DNA from 2 places in the Croceicoccus esteveae genome. Region 2 is predicted to be linked to the other one. Evidence: predicted binding sites of a transcription regulator. Region 2 holds the regulator's gene; the other holds the start of a gene.
The links. Region 2 encodes LexA, which represses DNA repair genes until DNA is damaged. Its sites were predicted from a motif close to GTTCCNCNCTTGTTCT; they were not measured.

Region 1: a site for LexA is predicted at 1,960-1,975, ahead of RM533_RS03420 (ATP-dependent helicase). Genes of this name have one in related genera too.

Annotation. Positions count from the first base shown of each region.
Region 1 covers NZ_JAVRHS010000002.1:120,769-125,187, reverse strand. The annotation lists gene RM533_RS03420 (ATP-dependent helicase) at 1-1,884, opposite strand, end outside; gene RM533_RS03415 (hypothetical protein) at 2,065-2,661, shown strand; gene rsmD (16S rRNA (guanine(966)-N(2))-methyltransferase RsmD) at 2,796-3,347, opposite strand; gene RM533_RS03405 (pseudouridine synthase) at 3,344-4,216, opposite strand; gene RM533_RS03400 (AmpG family muropeptide MFS transporter) at 4,360-4,419, shown strand, end outside.
Region 2 covers NZ_JAVRHS010000002.1:384,981-389,399, reverse strand. The annotation lists gene RM533_RS04765 (ComEC/Rec2 family competence protein) at 1-1,430, shown strand, start outside; gene lexA (transcriptional repressor LexA) at 1,513-2,211, opposite strand; gene RM533_RS04755 (hypothetical protein) at 2,307-2,603, opposite strand; gene RM533_RS04750 (MoeA family protein) at 2,680-3,183, opposite strand; gene moaC (cyclic pyranopterin monophosphate synthase MoaC) at 3,399-3,890, opposite strand; gene trpC (indole-3-glycerol phosphate synthase TrpC) at 3,887-4,419, opposite strand, start outside.

The DNA.
Region 1 (4,419 bases), 260 kb from region 2:
GAAGCGCGAGGGGATGGCGCTTGTCCACTGCCCATATATCCTGCGATTGGCCGCATGCAGGATTGTACAGCTGGAGCGTGCACGCGTAATCGCAACATAGGCAAGCCGTCGTTCTTCTTCCAGCGAGCGCAAGCCGCCCTCGTCCAGAGCGCGCTGCGATGGGAATACACCTTCCTCCCAGCCGGGAAGGAATACATGATCGAACTCAAGTCCCTTGGCCGCATGGATCGTCATGATGGTTATGGGGTTGCCGCTTTCGGCGCGATCATTGTCCATGACGAGACTGACATGCTCCAGAAAGGCACCGAGCGTCTCGTATTCTTCCATCGCCCGGGCCAGTTCTGAAAGGTTCTCCAGTCGGCCGGCGCTTTGGGCGCTGCGCTCATTCTGCAAGGCGTCGGTATAGCCGGATTCGTCCAGTACCGTGCGGGCAAGTTCCGCCGGCGAAAGAGACGCAGCACCATCGCGCCAACGTGCAAAGTCCCGCACCAATGCAAGAAGAGTGTTCCGCGCCCGGGCCGGCAATTCGTCGCTATCCACGACTTGCATCGCGGCCGCAAACAGGGGCACACCCTCTGCACGTGCGTGGCGATGCAGCTTTTCAAGCGTTTTTTGTCCCAGCCCGCGTTTCGGTGTGTTGTAGATGCGCTCAAAGGCGAGATCGTCGCTTGGCTGCGCAATGACCCGCAGATATGCGAGCGCGTCGCGGATCTCGGCCCGTTCGTAAAAGCGAAACCCGCCGATGATCTTGTAATCAAGACCGATCTGAATGAAGCGGTCCTCGAACTCGCGGGTCTGAAATTGCGCGCGAACGAGGATAGCGGCGTGGTTGAGCGAAATTCCGGCTCGGATCAGAGCTTCAGCTTCTTCGCCGATGCGGCGTGCCTCCTCCGGTCCGTCCCAGACGCCGATCACGCGGACTTTCTCGCCTTCGGCGATGTCAGTCCACAAGGTCTTGCCCAGCCGCTCGCTGTTTGCATCGATAAGCTGCGAAGCGGCCGCCAGAATTTGCGGCGTAGACCGATAATTCTGCTCCAGCCGAATGACCTTGGCGCCGGGAAAGTCCCGTTCGAAACGCAGGATATTGGCAACCTCGGCGCCGCGCCACGAATAGATCGACTGATCATCGTCGCCAACCACGCAGATGTTGTGCCCGGCCGGACCCTTTGCCTGGGTCAGCAGCCTGAGCCAGAGATACTGGACGACATTTGTGTCCTGGTATTCATCGACCATGATGTATTTGAACCGCTGCCGATAGTCGTCGAGCACATCCTGTTCGCGCCGCAGGATGTTGAGCATATGCAACAGGAGATCGCCGAAGTCACAAGCATTCAGCGCCTTGAGGCGCTGCTGATAAAGACGGTAAAACTGTTCGCCACGACCGTTCGCAAACGCCTCGTTCTCGTCAGCGCCGAGGTCGGCGGGGTTGAGCCCCCGGTTCTTCCATCTGTCGATCAGGCCAGCAAGCTGCTTTGCCGGCCATCGCTTTTCATCCAGTCCGTCGGCAACGATAAGTTGCTTGAGCACGCGCAGCTGATCGTCGGTGTCGATGATGGTGTAATTGGACTGCAGGCCGACAAGTTCGGCGTGCCGCCGCAGCATCTTGGCAGCAATGGCGTGAAAGGTGCCCAGCCACGGCATTCCCTCAACCGCGGGACCGATATGGCCGCCCACCCGGTCGCGCATTTCCCGTGCCGCCTTGTTGGTGAAGGTCACGCACAGGATCTGGCTTGGCCATGCCTTGCGGGTCGCGATCAGATGCGCCATTCGCGCCGTCAGCGCGGCGGTCTTGCCAGTGCCGGCGCCCGCCAGCATCAGCACCGGACCCTCTGTCGTCAGCACGGCTTCTGTCTGCGGAGAGTTCAGACCGCTCAGCCATGGCATCACCTGATCGCCGCCGGAATTGGTGTAGACGGGTGGAGAACTGTCGCCAGAGGTGGATGCTGATTGCGTCACTCGAGAACAGCTAGGGAACGGTGAGGCTGTACGCAAGAGCGACCGTGGAACGATTTGCTGCACTTTGCGTAGAAGTGTCGAGCGAGATAGAAAAAGAGGGAAGTTCTTATGAAAACGATTTTGATGGCCGGCGCGGCGCTGATGCTTGGTGCGGCGCCGATTGCAGCCACTGCCCAGGGCATGAATACCCAGACCAACACAATGAACCAGCGCGGCACTGGCATGATGGACGCGCAGCAAAAGGCCATGTATGATAGCTGGAATCCTGATCAGAAGGCCGATTATGACCGCTGGCCAGCTGATCAGCAGTCGTACTACTGGACACTCGATCCGGTTCAGCAGCAAGCGTTCATGATCCTTACTCCTGACCAGAGAATGCGGATCTATTCCATGGCTCCCGAGCAGCGAACGATGGCTTGGCAGGCGATTGCCAAGCAGATGAACGGTGCCACGCCGATGAACAATTCCATGGCGGGCCAGAATACGATGGGCCAGAACACCATGGGCCAGAACAGCATGGGCCAGAGTTCGGCAATGGCCGGATCTTCCATGGGCACTTCCATGAACAGCAATTCGCAGGTGCGCTACGTCAGCCGCCAGATCCTGCAGAGTGGAGTGAACGCAGTTCAGCCGAGCGAATATCCGGTCTGCACCGCGCAGATTACCGATAGCTGCATCAATCCGCGTGCGGTGCCCAACAGGTAAGCCAAACGTAATATGACGCACATCATGACGGGCGGCCTTCCACAAGGAAGGCCGCCCGTTACGTTATGAATTGCTGATCGCCCGGTCGGGATCAGAGCATGACCCGGCATTTGGCGAGATATTCCATATCAGCGTCACATCCGCGCTTTCAAGCGCATCAGATGCAGTCGAGCCCGACCGCTGTCGCGCACCGCATCCAATTCGAAGGCCGCTGCACTGACCTTCTCGTCGCGACCCGTTTCCAGAGCGATCCATGCACCTGACGATATCCAGCCAAGCCGATGAAGCCGATCAAGCGCCACAGGTCCTGCACCTGTTCCATAAGGCGGGTCAAGAAAGACGAGCTCCGGCTGGAGTTTGGCAGGTCCCAGCGTCATCACCGATCCTGCGATAATTTCGCTTGTTTTCCCCGCGGCTAGCGAGACGGCATTCTGCCGCAACGCGTGCAGCGCGGCGGGCTCCTGCTCTACGAACAAGGCGTGGGCAGCGCCGCGTGACAGTGCCTCAAGGCCGAGTGCACCGGACCCTGCAAACAGGTCGACGACGGTCAGTCCGTCAAAGCTGCCGATGCGGCTTGTCAGCATGGAGAACAGCGTTTCGCGCGTGCGGTCTGCCGTTGGTCGGGTGTGCGGCCCTGCCGGCGCTACAATAGCGCGGCCTCGCCATTTGCCGGCGATGATCCTCATGACCTGCGGCGGCTGACCTGCTTGCAGAACCGCTCGACCTCGATTTGCGGAACTTCCTCGGTCGCTCCGCGGGCAAGATTGCCAAGTACGAATGGTCCGTAGGCGAGCCGCATCAGCCGGGATACCTGTAGCCCCAGATGTTCAAGCACCCGGCGAACCTCCCGGTTCTTGCCTTCGGTCAAGGTAAGCTCGATCCACTGATTGCGGCCCGTGCGCCGTTCCAGATTGGCATCGATGCTGCCGTAGCGCATGCCATCGATCTCAATTCCGTCCATCAGCGTTTCGAGCTGTGCCTGGCTGATGTCGCCAAAGGTGCGTGCACGATACGTGCGCACGATGCCGCTTGCGGGCAGTTCCATGGTGCGCTTCAACTCGCCATCATTGGTGAGCAGCAACAGCCCTTCTGTGTTCATGTCGAGCCGGCCAACCGGCATCATCCGCGGGGTTCCGGCTGGCAGAGCGTTGCGCAAGGCGGTGTAGATGGTCGGCCGTCCACCAGGATCCCGCTCTGCCGTCAACAGGCCATCGGGCTTGTTGAACCGGAACAGACGGGTCGGCTGCGCTGCGGCCACCGGTCTTTGATCGACCGTGACGCCTGCAAGGGAGGAAAGCACCACTGCAGGAGTGTCCAGCCGCTCTCCATTTATAGCAATTCGGCCATCGGCAATCATGCGCTCCACTTCGCGGCGCGATGCCACTCCGGCACGGGCAAGCAGCTTTGCGATCCGGTCTCCTTCGCGCGGCCGGCCATCGGGCAGGGCGCCGGTCTGTGGTTGCTTTCCTGCCTTTGAGGCAGAAGGCGCCTTTCGGTCCAATGCCGTTGCTCGAGCCGGGCGCTGCCGGGGTCGTCCTGGTCGTTTGTCGTTCACGGATCAGCCATGCTTCATCGCCTGTTGTTGCACAAGCATGCAGATGGCATGGAGGACGCAAATGGCGGCAGCGTTGTCCGGCAAGTGCGCCGATCCGGCGTGCCTTGCCGGCACCCATGCAGGGCGAGCCATAAGGAGTGGGGATGACACAGCAGACCGCCGGGACGCAGACGGCAAATGTCGCGGACCGCGAGGACTCAAGG
Region 2 (4,419 bases):
GGCATGTGCGCACCAGCGTTGCAAGTGCGACCGGCAGTGACGGGGCACATGCAGCTATTGCCGCCACGCTGGCCAGCGGCGATCGTGGTGCGATCAATGACGATGATGCGCTTGCCATGCGCGATGCAGGGCTGGCCCATCTGCTGTCGATCAGCGGTCTGCATGTCGGCGCAGTGGTCGGTATCGTGTGGTTTGCAATGATGAAGACGCTGGCGCTCTTTCCCGCGCTGGCGCTCAGGACGCGGTTGCCGCTTGTCGCCAGCGCGGGCGGCGCTGTCGCTGCTGTTGCGTATACCTTGATGACGGGCGCCGCGGTGCCGACGATCCGCGCATGCATCGCTGCATTGCTGGTCATGGCGGCTCTTGCGCTGGGGCGGCAGGCACTGTCCATGCGGCTGATCGCGCTTGCTGCCATCACCGTGATGCTGTTCTGGCCAGAGGCGGTGGTGGGGCCATCCTTTCAGTTCAGTTTTGCCGCGGTCATCGCCATCGTCGCCCTGCATAACAGCGCCCCCATGCGTGCACTCGTCGCCCGTGGGGAGCATGGCGCGGCAATGCGGCTGGCGCGGGCGGCGCTGGCGTTGCTCATTACGGGTCTGGTCGTGGAAGCGGCGCTGGCACCGCTGGTGCTTTTCCATTTTCACCGGTCGGGCGTACTCGGCGCTCTTGCAAATCTTGTTGCCATCCCGCTTACCACGACTGTGATCATGCCAGCGCTGGGAGTGGCGCTGCTGCTCGACCTCGTCGGTCTTGGCTGGCCGGCATGGTTCGTCACTGGCAAGGCGCTCGAACTGCTGATCGGGATCGCGCAGTTTGTCAGCTCCATTGACGGATCCATCCTGCTGGTGCCTGCCATTCCTCTGTGGGCGGCGCTGTTGTTTGTGAGCGGGTTTCTGTGGCTCGCCTTGTGGGAAGGACGGGTGCGGGTCTGGGGTGTGCTGCCTGCGCTTGCGGGGCTTGCAGGTTTCGCCGTTGCAACTCCGCCCGACCTCATGGTCGCGGCAGAAGGGCGGCATGTCGCGATCGCCAATGACGAGGGGCAGATATTCCTTCTCAGGAACCGCCGCGGTTTTGCGCATGACCAATTGCTGGAAGAGGCGGGCTTCGACGCCGCTTCTGAACAAGATGTGCAAGCCATTACCCAATGGCCGGGGGCCGATTGCAACCGCGATTTCTGCCTGCTGACGCACCGCCACCGCGTGCTCCTGATCTCGCGCCGCCGCTCGGATGTCGACTATGCGACGCTGCTGGCAGCATGCGCGGCGAGCGACGTGGTTGTCGCAGAGCGCAAGCTGCCCGAACATTGCCGCCCGCGAATGGCAAAGATCGACCAGCCCTTGCTTACGCGCCGGGGCGGCGTGACAATGAACCTGCAGACAGGCGTGATCCGATCAGCCCGTCCGGCACGAGACCGTCACGGCTGGATGTAAGGCAGAGTCGGAGGCAGCAAACCAAGCGCCTTCTTGAAGGAGCCGGCGCCCCTGCCATCACGGCCGGCTCTCTCGTTCTCGATCAGTGATACTGGCGCAGCAATCCCGCCAATCGCCCCTGGATCTTGACCTCCGCTGCGTCATAGATCTGCGAGGGAAAGGAGGCATTGGCAGGGTCAAGCCGGATCCGACCATTGTCGCGACGCAGATATTTGAGCGTGGCTTCCTCATCCCTTACGAGGGCCACGACAATCGCGCCATCGTCGGCGATGTGGGTCCGCCGGATGAGAGCAAGATCTCCATCAAGGATCCCGGCATCAATCATGGAATCACCTGCCACTTCCAGCGCATAATGTTCTCCTGAACCAAGCAGGGCGGCCGGCACCGGCAGGGTTCTGGTGTCCTCCAGCGCCTCGATCGGAACGCCCGCGGCGATCCGCCCATGCAGCGGGATTTCCACCACATCATTGGCGGGGTTCCTCAATTGCGTCCGGATGTCGCCTGCCTGTCCATTAATGCCAACGTTCAGCGTTCCATCAGATGGTCTGCGCAACGATGTTCCCTGTGCGTCCGCGTTCCTTATGACCTCAAGCGCGCGGGCGCGATTGGGCAGGCGACGGATAAAGCCCCGTTCTTCCAGCGCCGAGATAAGGCGATGCACGCCAGATTTGGATTTGAGATCAAGCGCATCCTTCATTTCTTCAAAAGAAGGCGAAATGCCGCCGTCCTCAAGCCGCAGCTGAATGAAAGTCAGCAGTTCATGCTGTTTGCGTGTAAGCATCAAACGGTTCCTCTTCGCCCGTTTCGCACCTGTGCCTTTGAACGAACACGGAACAATTAAGCAACAAAAACAGCCTGCGTCAACAAGGACGAAACTCAGATGCGGTGTATTGCGATTTTTTCGCCTGCCGCCCGCTTCGGCCAGTGTGATGCGCGAACAATCAGCGCGTCTGCCAATGCCAGCGGCAAGAGCGCACCACTGTTCTGACTGTCGAGCACCGGTATGGGCCGATCCTGCCTCCAGCACTGCGCGCGGCAGGGGAGCGCAAACAGCATTGCGATGACAAAGCAGAAAACGGAATTACCCGGCAGACCGACGATCAGCTGATCCTGCCGACTTGCCACCATGACCGGTTTGCTCGCGACGCACCGGAACTCGACCGTGCTTCCCATCTCGGCGATCACCGGCCGGACAAGATCGTGCTCCTTATAAAGACACCGTTGCTGGTGATTACAATGGTTGCATCCGTTACGCTGGCGAAGCGGCCTGCAGCACCGCCTTGTCATCACTGACAGGAGCGATTCTTTGCGCAGCGCAGGGATAACCGGCCAGCATGAGACCGTTGTTCGCAGGAATGTCTCCGGGCCTCAGATCATCCGGCGCGGCTTGTGCGCGCAATTCAGTGCCGCTGTCGATCGCCGCCACCTGGGGCGCGCAGCCAACCTGCAGTCGATCCAGATCGGCACTAACGGCAAATGCAAGCCGGGCAGGGGTGATATGACCACCAGCGCGTGCGACCATGTGCCCGGTATTGAAATCAAGGTCCGGTTGATGGATGTGCCGTCCGGGCGGACGGGGAGGTGAGCCGCTGAACCTCGACAGCGCGCCGCTGGTCCGGCAGTCTTCCCGCACCAGCATCATATCGGCCCCACCGGGCAGCACCGCACCTGCCGAAATGCGCACCGCTGCACCGGCCGCAAGCGTGCTGTCTCGTACGGGCGATCTGCCGCGCTGTCGCCCACGATCTGCCATGCGCCGGACCCGCTCTGCAGCTCAGGCACATCGGCCGGCTGCACTGCCCAACCATCCATGGCGGACGGGGCCGGAGAGGCTGCGTTCTGCGCGCGACCAGCGGCTCGGTCAGATAGTGACCGAGCGCCTGTCCAACTTGGAGGTGCACATTTGTTGTCCGCCCGACAAGCGCCAGAGCAGGTGGCGTTGCGCCTCTGCCAAGGCCAGCAGCGGCTTCATGCCATCAGGTCCTCGTGCCCCGCTGCGCGCCATCTGCCTGACTTGCCACCGTCTTTTGCAATAAGGCGAACTGCGCTGATCACCATGCCACGGTCCACCGCCTTGGCCATGTCATAAATGGTCAGCAAAGCTACCGAAACGGCGGTCATGGCCTCCATTTCGACACCTGTGCGTGCCGCAAGGGTGGCACTGGCTGTGCAGCTGATCGCATCATCTTCGAACGCAAAGGCGACTTCCATCGCGTCGAGACCGAGCGGATGACACAGCGGAATGAGATCGGCCGTCTTCTTGCCCGCCATGATCCCGGCGATCCGTGCCGTTGCGAGCACGTCGCCCTTGCGCATCGTGCCGGCCCGGATTGCATCGAGAGCGGCTGGTGACAGCGTGATATGGCCGCGCGCCACTGCGGTGCGCCGGGTAACATCCTTGCCGCTGACATCCACCATTCGGGCAGCGCCTGATGCATCGAGATGGGTCAGGGTGTTCACGGGTGGAGCAATGCCCGCGTGGCGCTTTGCACATCGGTCTGTCGCATCAGGCTTTCTCCGACAAGAAAGCAGCGCACCCCGCCTTGTGCGAGTCGCTGGCAATCAGCCGGCCCGCTGATCCCGCTTTCGCTGACCAGCAATGCGTCTTCAGGAGCCATGGATGCAAGCCGTTCCGTCACGCCCAGATCGGTCGCAAAGCTGCGCAGATCGCGGTTGTTGATGCCGATCAACCGGCTGTCAAGCTGCAGGGCAAGCTCCATCTCAGCTTCATCATGCACTTCGACAAGCACATCCATGCCACGCTCCGTTGCGGCTGCTTCGAGGTCCTGCATGGTTTCAAGGTCAAGCGCCGCCACGATGATCAGGATGGCATCGGCACCTATTGCTCGTGCTTCGGCAACCTGCCACGGATCGACCATGAAATCCTTGCGCAGCACCGGCAACGTGCATGCATCTCGTGCGAGCACCAGATAATCCTCGTGCCCCTGGAAATACGGTGCGTCGGTCAACACCGACAGGCAGCTCGCAC